DNA from 2 places in the Mesorhizobium sp. WSM4871 genome. Region 1 is predicted to be linked to the other one. Evidence: predicted binding sites of a transcription regulator. Region 1 holds the regulator's gene; the other holds the start of a gene.

Region 1 (4,210 bases):
GGCATCGGCACGTTCCTCGTCGGCGAGAGCCTGATGCGGCAACAGGACGTGGCTGCAGCAACGCGCTCGCTGTTGACCGGCAAGGCCCCAGCAGAGGTTATCTGACGATGTCAGCCGCCCTCACCCATCTTGGCGCGCAAGGCGAAGCCAATATGGTCGATGTCGGTGACAAGGCGGAGACGACGCGCACGGCGATCGCCGAAGGTTTTGTCTCGATGCGGCCGCAAACACTGGAAATGATCCTGGCGGGCGATGCCAAGAAGGGCGACGTGCTCGGCACCGCACGCATCGCCGGCATCATGGCGGCAAAGAAGGCGCATGAACTGATCCCGCTCTGCCACCCGCTGCTGCTGACAAAAGTCTCCATCGATATCGAACCGGACCAGTCGCTGCCCGGCCTCAAGGTCACGGCGCTGGTCCGCGTCACCGGCAAGACCGGCGTCGAGATGGAAGCCCTGACCGCGGCCTCGGTCGCTTGCCTGACGATCTACGACATGGCCAAGGCGGTCGACCGCGCCATGGTGATCTCCGGCGTCCGGCTGGTGGAAAAGACCGGCGGCAAGTCCGGCGACTACAAGGCAGGTTCTTAAATGGCGCTGGTCCCGGTGGCGGAGGCGCTCGAACGCCTCCTTGACGGTGCGACGGCGCTACCAGCCGAAAGCGTTGCGCTGATGGACGCGGCTGACCGGGTATTGGCCGAGCCCGTGATGGCGCTGCGCACCCAGCCGCCCTTCAATGCCTCGGCCATGGACGGCTATGCGGCGCGGGCCGCCGATGTCACATCCGCACCCGCCAGGCTTTCGGTGATCGGCATGGCGCCGGCCGGTCGTGGCTTCGAAGGCACTGTCGGTCCGGCGCAAGCCGTGCGCATTTTTACCGGAGCGCCGCTTCCCGCCGGCGCCGACACCATCGTTATCCAGGAGAACGCCAGGGATCTCGGCGGCGGCAGCATCGAAGTGACCGAGCCGACGCCGGAATGGCGAAACATACGCCGTCTGGGGCTCGACTTCTCGAAAGGCGATGTCCTGCTGGAGAAGGGCCGCCTGCTCGATCCGGCCGCATTGTCGCTGGCAGCCTCGGCCAATCATCCGCGTGTCAGCGTGGTGAAACGGCCCCTGGTCGCCATCATCGCCACCGGCGACGAATTGCTGCCGCCGGGCAGCGACCTCGGGCCCGACCAGATCATCTCGTCCAATGCCTATGGCGTTGCCGCCGCAGCCCGGTCGGTCGGTGCAAATGCCCTCGATCTCGGCATCGCCGCGGATCGCAAGGAAGCGATCGCCACTCTGGTGAAAAAGGCGGTCGCCGCCGGCGCCGATGTCCTCGTCACCCTCGGCGGCGCTTCGGTCGGCGACCACGACCTCGTCCATGACGTGCTGACCGGCGAAGGCATGACGCTCGATTTCTGGAAGATCGCCATGCGCCCCGGCAAGCCGCTGATGTCCGGGCGGCTGGGCACTGTCAGATGCATCGGCCTGCCCGGCAACCCGGTGGCGAGCCTGGTCTGCACGCAGCTTTTTCTGAAGCCGCTGCTGGCGCGGCTCGGCGGCCGGGCGTATCGGCAGGACATGCGCGAGGCGCGGCTCGGCGCCGCAATGCCGGCGAACGATCTCAGGCAGGATTATGTGCGCGCCGTGGTGACCGAAGAGGCCGGATCGTTCAAGGCGACGCCGTTCGGCATCCAGGATTCCTCGATGCTAAGAATGCTGGCCGACGCCAATGGGCTGATCGTGCGTGAGCCTTTCGCTCCCGTCGCCGCGGCCGGCGCTGCCTGCAGCGTGCTGATGCTACGCTGAACAAAACGTCAACACATTCATTAAACTTTAAATGGTTGCGGAACACAACTGGAACAGATAGTGTTTGTTCTGGGTTTGTTTTTCTGATTCTGTTTTGGGGGCCGCGATGCTGACACGCAAGCAACATGAACTGCTTATGTTCATCCACGAACGGATGAAGGAAAGCGGCATTCCGCCCTCGTTCGACGAGATGAAGGAAGCGCTCGATCTCGCCTCCAAATCCGGGATCCATCGGCTGATCACGGCGCTGGAGGAACGCGGCTTCATTCGCCGGCTACCGAATCGCGCTCGTGCGCTGGAGGTGCTGCGTCTTCCCGACTCGATTGCCCCTGGCCTCAATGCGGCGCGCAAATTCTCGCCGAGCGTCATTCAGGGCAGCCTTGGCCAAAACAATTCCGGGCAGGGTAACCTCGGACGGCAGATCAAGCCGGCGCTATCGCGAATGCCTTCCGCCGGCAACAATGACGACGCCGTTGCCGCGGTGTCCATTCCGGTGATGGGCCGCATCGCCGCGGGTGTGCCGATCGACGCCATCCAGCACCAGACGCACTCCATCTCGGTACCGCCGGACATGATTACAGGCGGCGCGCACTACGCGCTCGAGGTCAAGGGCGACTCGATGATCGAAGCCGGCATCTTCGACGGCGACACGGTCATCATCCGCAATGCCGACACCGCCCAGCCTGGCGAGATCGTCGTGGCGCTGGTCGACGAGGAGGAAGCGACGCTGAAACGGTTCCGCCGCAAGGGCGCTTCGATCGCACTCGAAGCCGCCAACCCGGCCTACGAGACGCGCATCTTCGGGCCGGACCGCGTCAAGGTGCAAGGCAAGCTCGTCGGTTTGATCCGGCGTTACTGAACCACAGACGGCTTGGATTTCTCGGGCTTGCGGTATGGCGGCAGCCCCCTCGCCTCGCGCGAAAACTTTCGCTGGGTATGCCATGGCCGATATGGCGCTTCGACGGCGAAGCGGATTTCTGCACGCATGGTCGCCGATTGCGGGTTGAAGAAGACGGCGGCACTGCCGGCGCGGGCAAGCTGCCGTTTGGTGACGACAAGGATCAGCGGATTGCGGCAGGGATCGTAGGCGGTGGCATCGTCGATGACGATCAGGTCGGCAAAGGCGCAGGCTGGCCGGGCGGTCTTGCGGTCGTCGGCGAGCGCGACGATAGCGCCCGACGGATGCCTGGCTATGCACAGGCCTTCTGTGCAGTAGAACGGCGCGCCCGGCGGCAATTCGGCCGGATCGGTTATGTCAAACTGAGCGTCGCCCTTGGCGAACGTCTCCGGTTCGACGATGGTTTCGGATACCAGCGCATGCTTCCAGTTGTCGGTGGTAAACACGTTCGAACGTACCCGGTTGATGGCAAGTTCGCCGTTCCCGATCGACAGCGCCACCAGATGCCCGTCCTCCGAGATCAGGACGTCGGGCGTGCGGGTGTGGGAAATCGTCAGCAGTCCGGCGAGCGCGAAAGGAAGGGCCGCGAGCCGTAGCCGGGTCGTCGCCATGGTCGCGATGACAAGGGCGATCGTCACCAGCAGGACGGACTGACGCGAAATCAGCCCGACCGCATCGATCGGCGAGCGCTGCGATATCCAGCCGGACAGGGCAATCATCGCCGTGAGCCCTTTGCCCATCACATAGAGGAAAGGGCCGTCGGCGCCGAACGGCATCGCCAACGCGCTGAGAACCGCGAAAGGCATGACCACCAGCGAAACAACAGGCATGACGGCCAGGTTGGCGAACAGGCTGAGCGGCGAGACGCGCTGGAAGTGCCAGATGGCGAAAAGCGCCGTTGCGCCGCCGGCGATGATGGAGGTCATGGCGAGGCCGCCCATCGCAGCCAGGAATTTTCGCGTGACGAAACCAGGCAGCGATCGTCGTGGCGGTGGCGTGGTGACCTTGCCTGCACGGTAATCGGACCAGCCGGCATAGGCGCCGACAAGTGCGGCGGTCGCGGCAAACGACATCTGGAAGCTCGGGCCGACCACCTCGTGCGGCGACACCAGGATGACGGCAATCGCCGAAATCGCCAGATTGCGCATGGTCAGTGCTGCCCGGTCGAAGAGCACCGCGATCAGCATCACCGCCAGCATGATGAAGCTGCGCTCGGCCGCGACCACCACGCCAGAAATGACGAGATAGGCCGCGATCGAAAAGAGTGCGGCCGCGGCCGCGTATTTCTTGATCGGCCGGCGCGAGGAAAAATCGGGAAACAGCGCGAAGGCGCCGCGCAGCAGCGCCATGACCGTACCGGCGACCAGCGCCATATGCAGGCCGGAGATGGAAATGATGTGGTAGATGCCGGTGCGCCGCATCGCCTCGTTGATCTTTTCCGGGATACCGGCGCGCACGCCGACGATCAGGGCCGCGGCGATTTCGCCCTCGGCGCCGCCAACTTGACCGCGAATAC
Region 2 (4,210 bases), on a different contig from region 1:
CGCCAGGAGCTGGCCGGCAATGCGGGCAAGGCTTCGCCGCAGCCGCCGGGTGAGCGAAAGCGCAAAGACGGCCAGAGCCGCAAGCCCGATCGAGACGGACAGGACGCTGACGTTCTCGATGAGCGGCAGCAACGCGACCAGCAGTGCGGCGGGCTTCCGCCAGACCCTGATGTCGCTGAGAGCCGAAGGATGCACGGCAACGATCGCACCGGCGATCAGCATGGCGAACAGGAAGAAATTGATGCCGGCGGGCTGGCCGTAGAAGAGGAAATCCGCCAGTGCGGCAAGCAGCACGGCGACGCCGAAGCGGCTGCAATAGCTCGGCGTGAGATACGATGTCATGGCAGGACTTTCGTGATCGCCCGGCCGGGATATCGCGGCACGGGCGTTGGGATGAAAGGGAGGAGGGCGGCGAGAGGGTGAGACCCGGGTGGGTCGGCAAGCCACCAGCCTTCGTTTCGGAGCCGATACGGCAGCCGCCAGCGGGGATTTTCTTGATCTTGCATGCCCGCCTCTTTCGCGTGCCGGCAAGGACGCGGCAGGGCGGACCGGAGGAGATTTTCTGCAAGGGCGTGCAGTTTTCGTGCAGGCAATCGCTTTAGGTGCAGGCGATGTCGGTGAAGCTGCCAATCTCCCCCCTTGCGGGGGAGATGCCCGGCAGGGCAGAGGGGGGGTGCTGTCCCGCCGACGTATCAACCAAATCGCAGCCATGCCTTCAGGTTGAATCTCGGTTGGGAATGCTCAAGCCGAAGTAGCGATCCTTCCCACCCCCCTCTGTCCTGCCGGACATCTCCCCCGCAAGGGGGGAGATCGGATGCGGCTTCGGCTTTCGCCAATCACCAACGCCGGCGGAGATTCGAACCCGAAGCAATTGCCTGCATGCTTGCCTCAGCCGGCCTCAGGCGGCATAGATCGGACATGACGCAAACCTATCGCCCGCGCCGCTCGGTGCTCTACATCCCGGCCTCGAACGACAAGGCGCTGGCCAAGCTGCCGTCGCTGGCCTGCGATGCCGTCATCATCGATCTCGAGGATGCCGTTGCTGCGGCCGACAAGATTTCCGCGCGGGAAAGACTGGCTGGCATTTTCGCCAACCGTCCCGGGCGTTGCGAGATGATCGTGCGCATCAACGCGCTGTCCAGCGAGTGGGGCGCCGATGATCTGCTGGCCGTGGCCAAGTGCGAGCCCGACGGCATCCTTCTGCCCAAGGTCGGCACGCCGCGCGACATCCTGGAAGCCGGCGATGTGCTCGACGACAATTTTGCCCCGGACGAGGTCAAGCTCTGGGCAATGATCGAGACGCCCAAGGCGCTGCTCAACATCGGCGCCATCGCTGAACTCGGCCGCGATCCGGCCTCGCGACTTGTTTGTTTCGTTGCCGGAACGAATGATCTGGTCAAGGACACCGGCATTCTCGCCACGCCGGACCGGCGCTATCTCGTGCCGTGGCTGATGCAGATGGTGCTGGCCGCGCGCGCCGGCGGCCTCGATATGCTCGACGGCGTGTCCAACGATTTTCGCGACCTCGATGCCTTTGCGCGCGAATGCACGGAAGCGGCCGCAATGGGCTTCGACGGCAAGTCGCTGATCCATCCGGCCCAGATCGAGGCGGCGAACCGCGCCTTTGCGCCGTCCGCCGAGGAAGTGGCCGAAGCGCGCGCGGTGAAGGATGCCTTTGCGCTGGCGGAGAATGCCGGCAAGGGCGTGATTGCGCTGAACGGCAAGATGGTCGAGCGGCTGCACCTGGCGCAGGCCGAAAAACTGCTGGCAAAGGCCGCCGCCATCGGGGCATGATCGAGCATGATCCCGAACCAAACGACAGGATCGAAGAATGAAACTCTACCGCTTTTTGTCCGCTCCGGACGATTCCAGCTTCTGCCACAAGGTGACGGCGGCGCTGAACAAGGGCTGGCACCTGTTCGGCTCGCCGACCTATGCCTATGACAAGAAGACCAAGTCCATGCGCTGCGGCCAGGCCGTGGTGAAGGATGTCGAGGGCCAGGAATACGGGCCGGACACCAAGCTCAGCGACTGGTAGGCGGCCGTACTAAGCACATCCCTTCGAATGCCAGCAGGACAGAGGGGGGTGCGAAGGAATGAGACGCCACTTCTCGACCTGCGCGCGGCACTCAAGCACTCGTTACTCAGCCGCCTCTTCGATCTTCTCCATATCGTCGTCCGACAGGCCGAAATGGTGGCCGATCTCGTGGATCAGCACATGGGTGACGATGTCGCCCAGCGTCTCCTCGTTCTCCGACCAATAATCGAGGATGGCGCGGCGGTAGAGCGTGATGCGGTTCGGCCCCTCGCCGGTCTGCGGATTCCAGCGTTCGGCGATGCCGCGCCCCTCGAACAGGCCGAGCAGGTCGAAGGGCGTTTCCAGCGACAGATCGTCCATGATCTCGTCGGTCGGGAATTCGGCGATCTGGATGACGATCTCGCCGGTCAGCTTGCGGAAATCCTCTGGCAGATGGGCATAGGCCTCCAGCGCCAGGAACTCGATTTCCTCCATCGACGGCGAAAGCTCGGCGTGCCAGGTGCGGGTCTTGTAGATGCGGGCCATGCTTTGTCCTTTCCCGGGCATATAGGCTTTCGCACCGGGCGAGGCAAATGACCAAGACGCTCCGTAGGCGAGGGAGAGACAGGAATAAATTCCCCATGACTCCGCTTGACTCTTCGATCCCCCTCTGGAATCTATAAGAACATAACAGGAACAATTGTGAGTGGAAGCTGACCGTCATGGCGATGAACGCCGTGGCGCGGGAGACTGTTTTTGCCCTGCGCCGCCAGATCGCGAAGATCGAGGGAACGTTGCCCGAGCGCCTGCAGGCGCCGGTCGGCGCGGCCCCGGTTGGCTCGCCGCCTGACGAGGATGCACGGGATCTGACCATTGTCCGGCGCGGCCTTGCGGTGGCGCCGCCCGATGCCTTCCTGCGCACCGCCGAGCCTCTCGATGCCGCGCTCGGCGGCGGCCTGCCGAAGGCGGCGCTCAGCGAGATCCATGGCGCTGAAACCCGTGACGCCGGAGCTGTCGCCGGCTTTGCCCTTTCGCTTGTCAGCCTGATCCTGAAGCAGCAGCAGCCGCGCTTGCCCATCCTGTGGATCGGCACATCGGAAATTTTTCGCGAGGCCGGCTTTCCCTATGCCAGGGGGCTTCAAACCTCCTTCGGCATCGAACCCGGAGAATTGCTGTTTTCCGAGGCGCCGCGGCTTGTCGATGCTTTGTGGGTCGCCGAGGAGGCCGCGAGGATGACGGCGCTCTCCGCCGTCATCCTTGAAATCCGTGGCAGTCCGCAGCGGCTGGACCTCACCGCGACACGGCGCCTGCATGCCCGCGCGCAAGCGGCCGGCCGGCCGGTGTTCCTGCTGCGCCAGGCCGGCGAGGCCGAACCGACCGCCGCGCCCGTGCGTCTCATTGTGTCTACAGCCCCTTCCGCAAGCCGCGCGACGATCGCCGGGCCGCTCGCCGGCTCGATCGGCCGGCCCGCCTTCACCGTCGGCATCGGCAAGAGCCGCACCGCCTTGCCTGGCCAATTCACACTGGAGTGGAACCCCGATGACCATGTTTTCGAGCAAAGAAGGGCCGGGGAGGCAAAGGATCCTGTCCCTGTGGTTCCCGCATCTGGCCGCCGAAAGGATCCTGCGCCAGCGTCTGGGACGGTCGTGGCGTTCGCGGCCGTCGGATCACCTGCCGCCATCTCACCCACCGCTCGTGATCAGCCATCGCGACCGCAACGCCCAGCGCATATCGGCCCTCGACGAGCGGGCTGAGGCGCTTCACCTGAAGCGCGGCATGGGCATTGCCGATGCGCGCGCCATGCATCCCTCGATCGATGTCGTTGAGGCCGATCCGCAGGCCGATCGCCGCCTGCTCGAAGGCCTTGCCGACTGGTGCGACCGCTACACCCCGCTGGTGGCGATCGATGGGATCGACGGCCTGTTCCTCGATGTCACCGGCTGCACCCATCTGTTCGGCGGCGAACGCGCGATGCTGGACGACATCCTGTCGCGCTTTTTCCATCAGGGTTTCGACGTCCGCGCCGGCCTTGCCGCCACGCCCGGTGCGGCGTGGGCGGCGGCGCGGTTTGCCAGTGACCACATCGTGCGGAGCGGCGAGGAGGAGGCGCTTCTTTCCCCCTTGCCGCTGGCCGCGCTGCGCATTGAGCCCGATATCCGCGCCAGCCTGGAAAGCGTCGGCCTGCGCACGGCG

The links. The regulator LexA, encoded in region 1, represses DNA repair genes until DNA is damaged. The targets are predictions, from matches to a motif close to TGTTCNNNNTGTGTTCNG.
Region 2: the regulator LexA is predicted to act here: its motif matches at 2,699-2,716, upstream of AC0L2H_RS17800 (ImuA family protein).

Annotation. Positions count from the first base shown of each region.
Region 1 is NZ_JBVVPU010000005.1:392,604-396,813, reverse strand. It holds gene trpC (indole-3-glycerol phosphate synthase TrpC) at 1-105, shown strand, start outside; gene moaC (cyclic pyranopterin monophosphate synthase MoaC) at 108-590, shown strand; gene AC0L2H_RS13670 (molybdopterin molybdotransferase MoeA) at 591-1,796, shown strand; gene lexA (transcriptional repressor LexA) at 1,903-2,655, shown strand; gene AC0L2H_RS13660 (ComEC/Rec2 family competence protein) at 2,649-4,210, opposite strand, start outside.
Region 2 is NZ_JBVVPU010000008.1:136,387-140,596, reverse strand. It holds gene AC0L2H_RS17820 (DUF4153 domain-containing protein) at 1-342, opposite strand, end outside; gene AC0L2H_RS17815 (HpcH/HpaI aldolase/citrate lyase family protein) at 919-1,794, shown strand; gene AC0L2H_RS17810 (DUF1737 domain-containing protein) at 1,832-2,038, shown strand; gene AC0L2H_RS17805 (metallopeptidase family protein) at 2,141-2,563, opposite strand; gene AC0L2H_RS17800 (ImuA family protein) at 2,740-3,771, shown strand; gene AC0L2H_RS17795 (DUF6504 family protein) at 3,713-4,210, shown strand, end outside.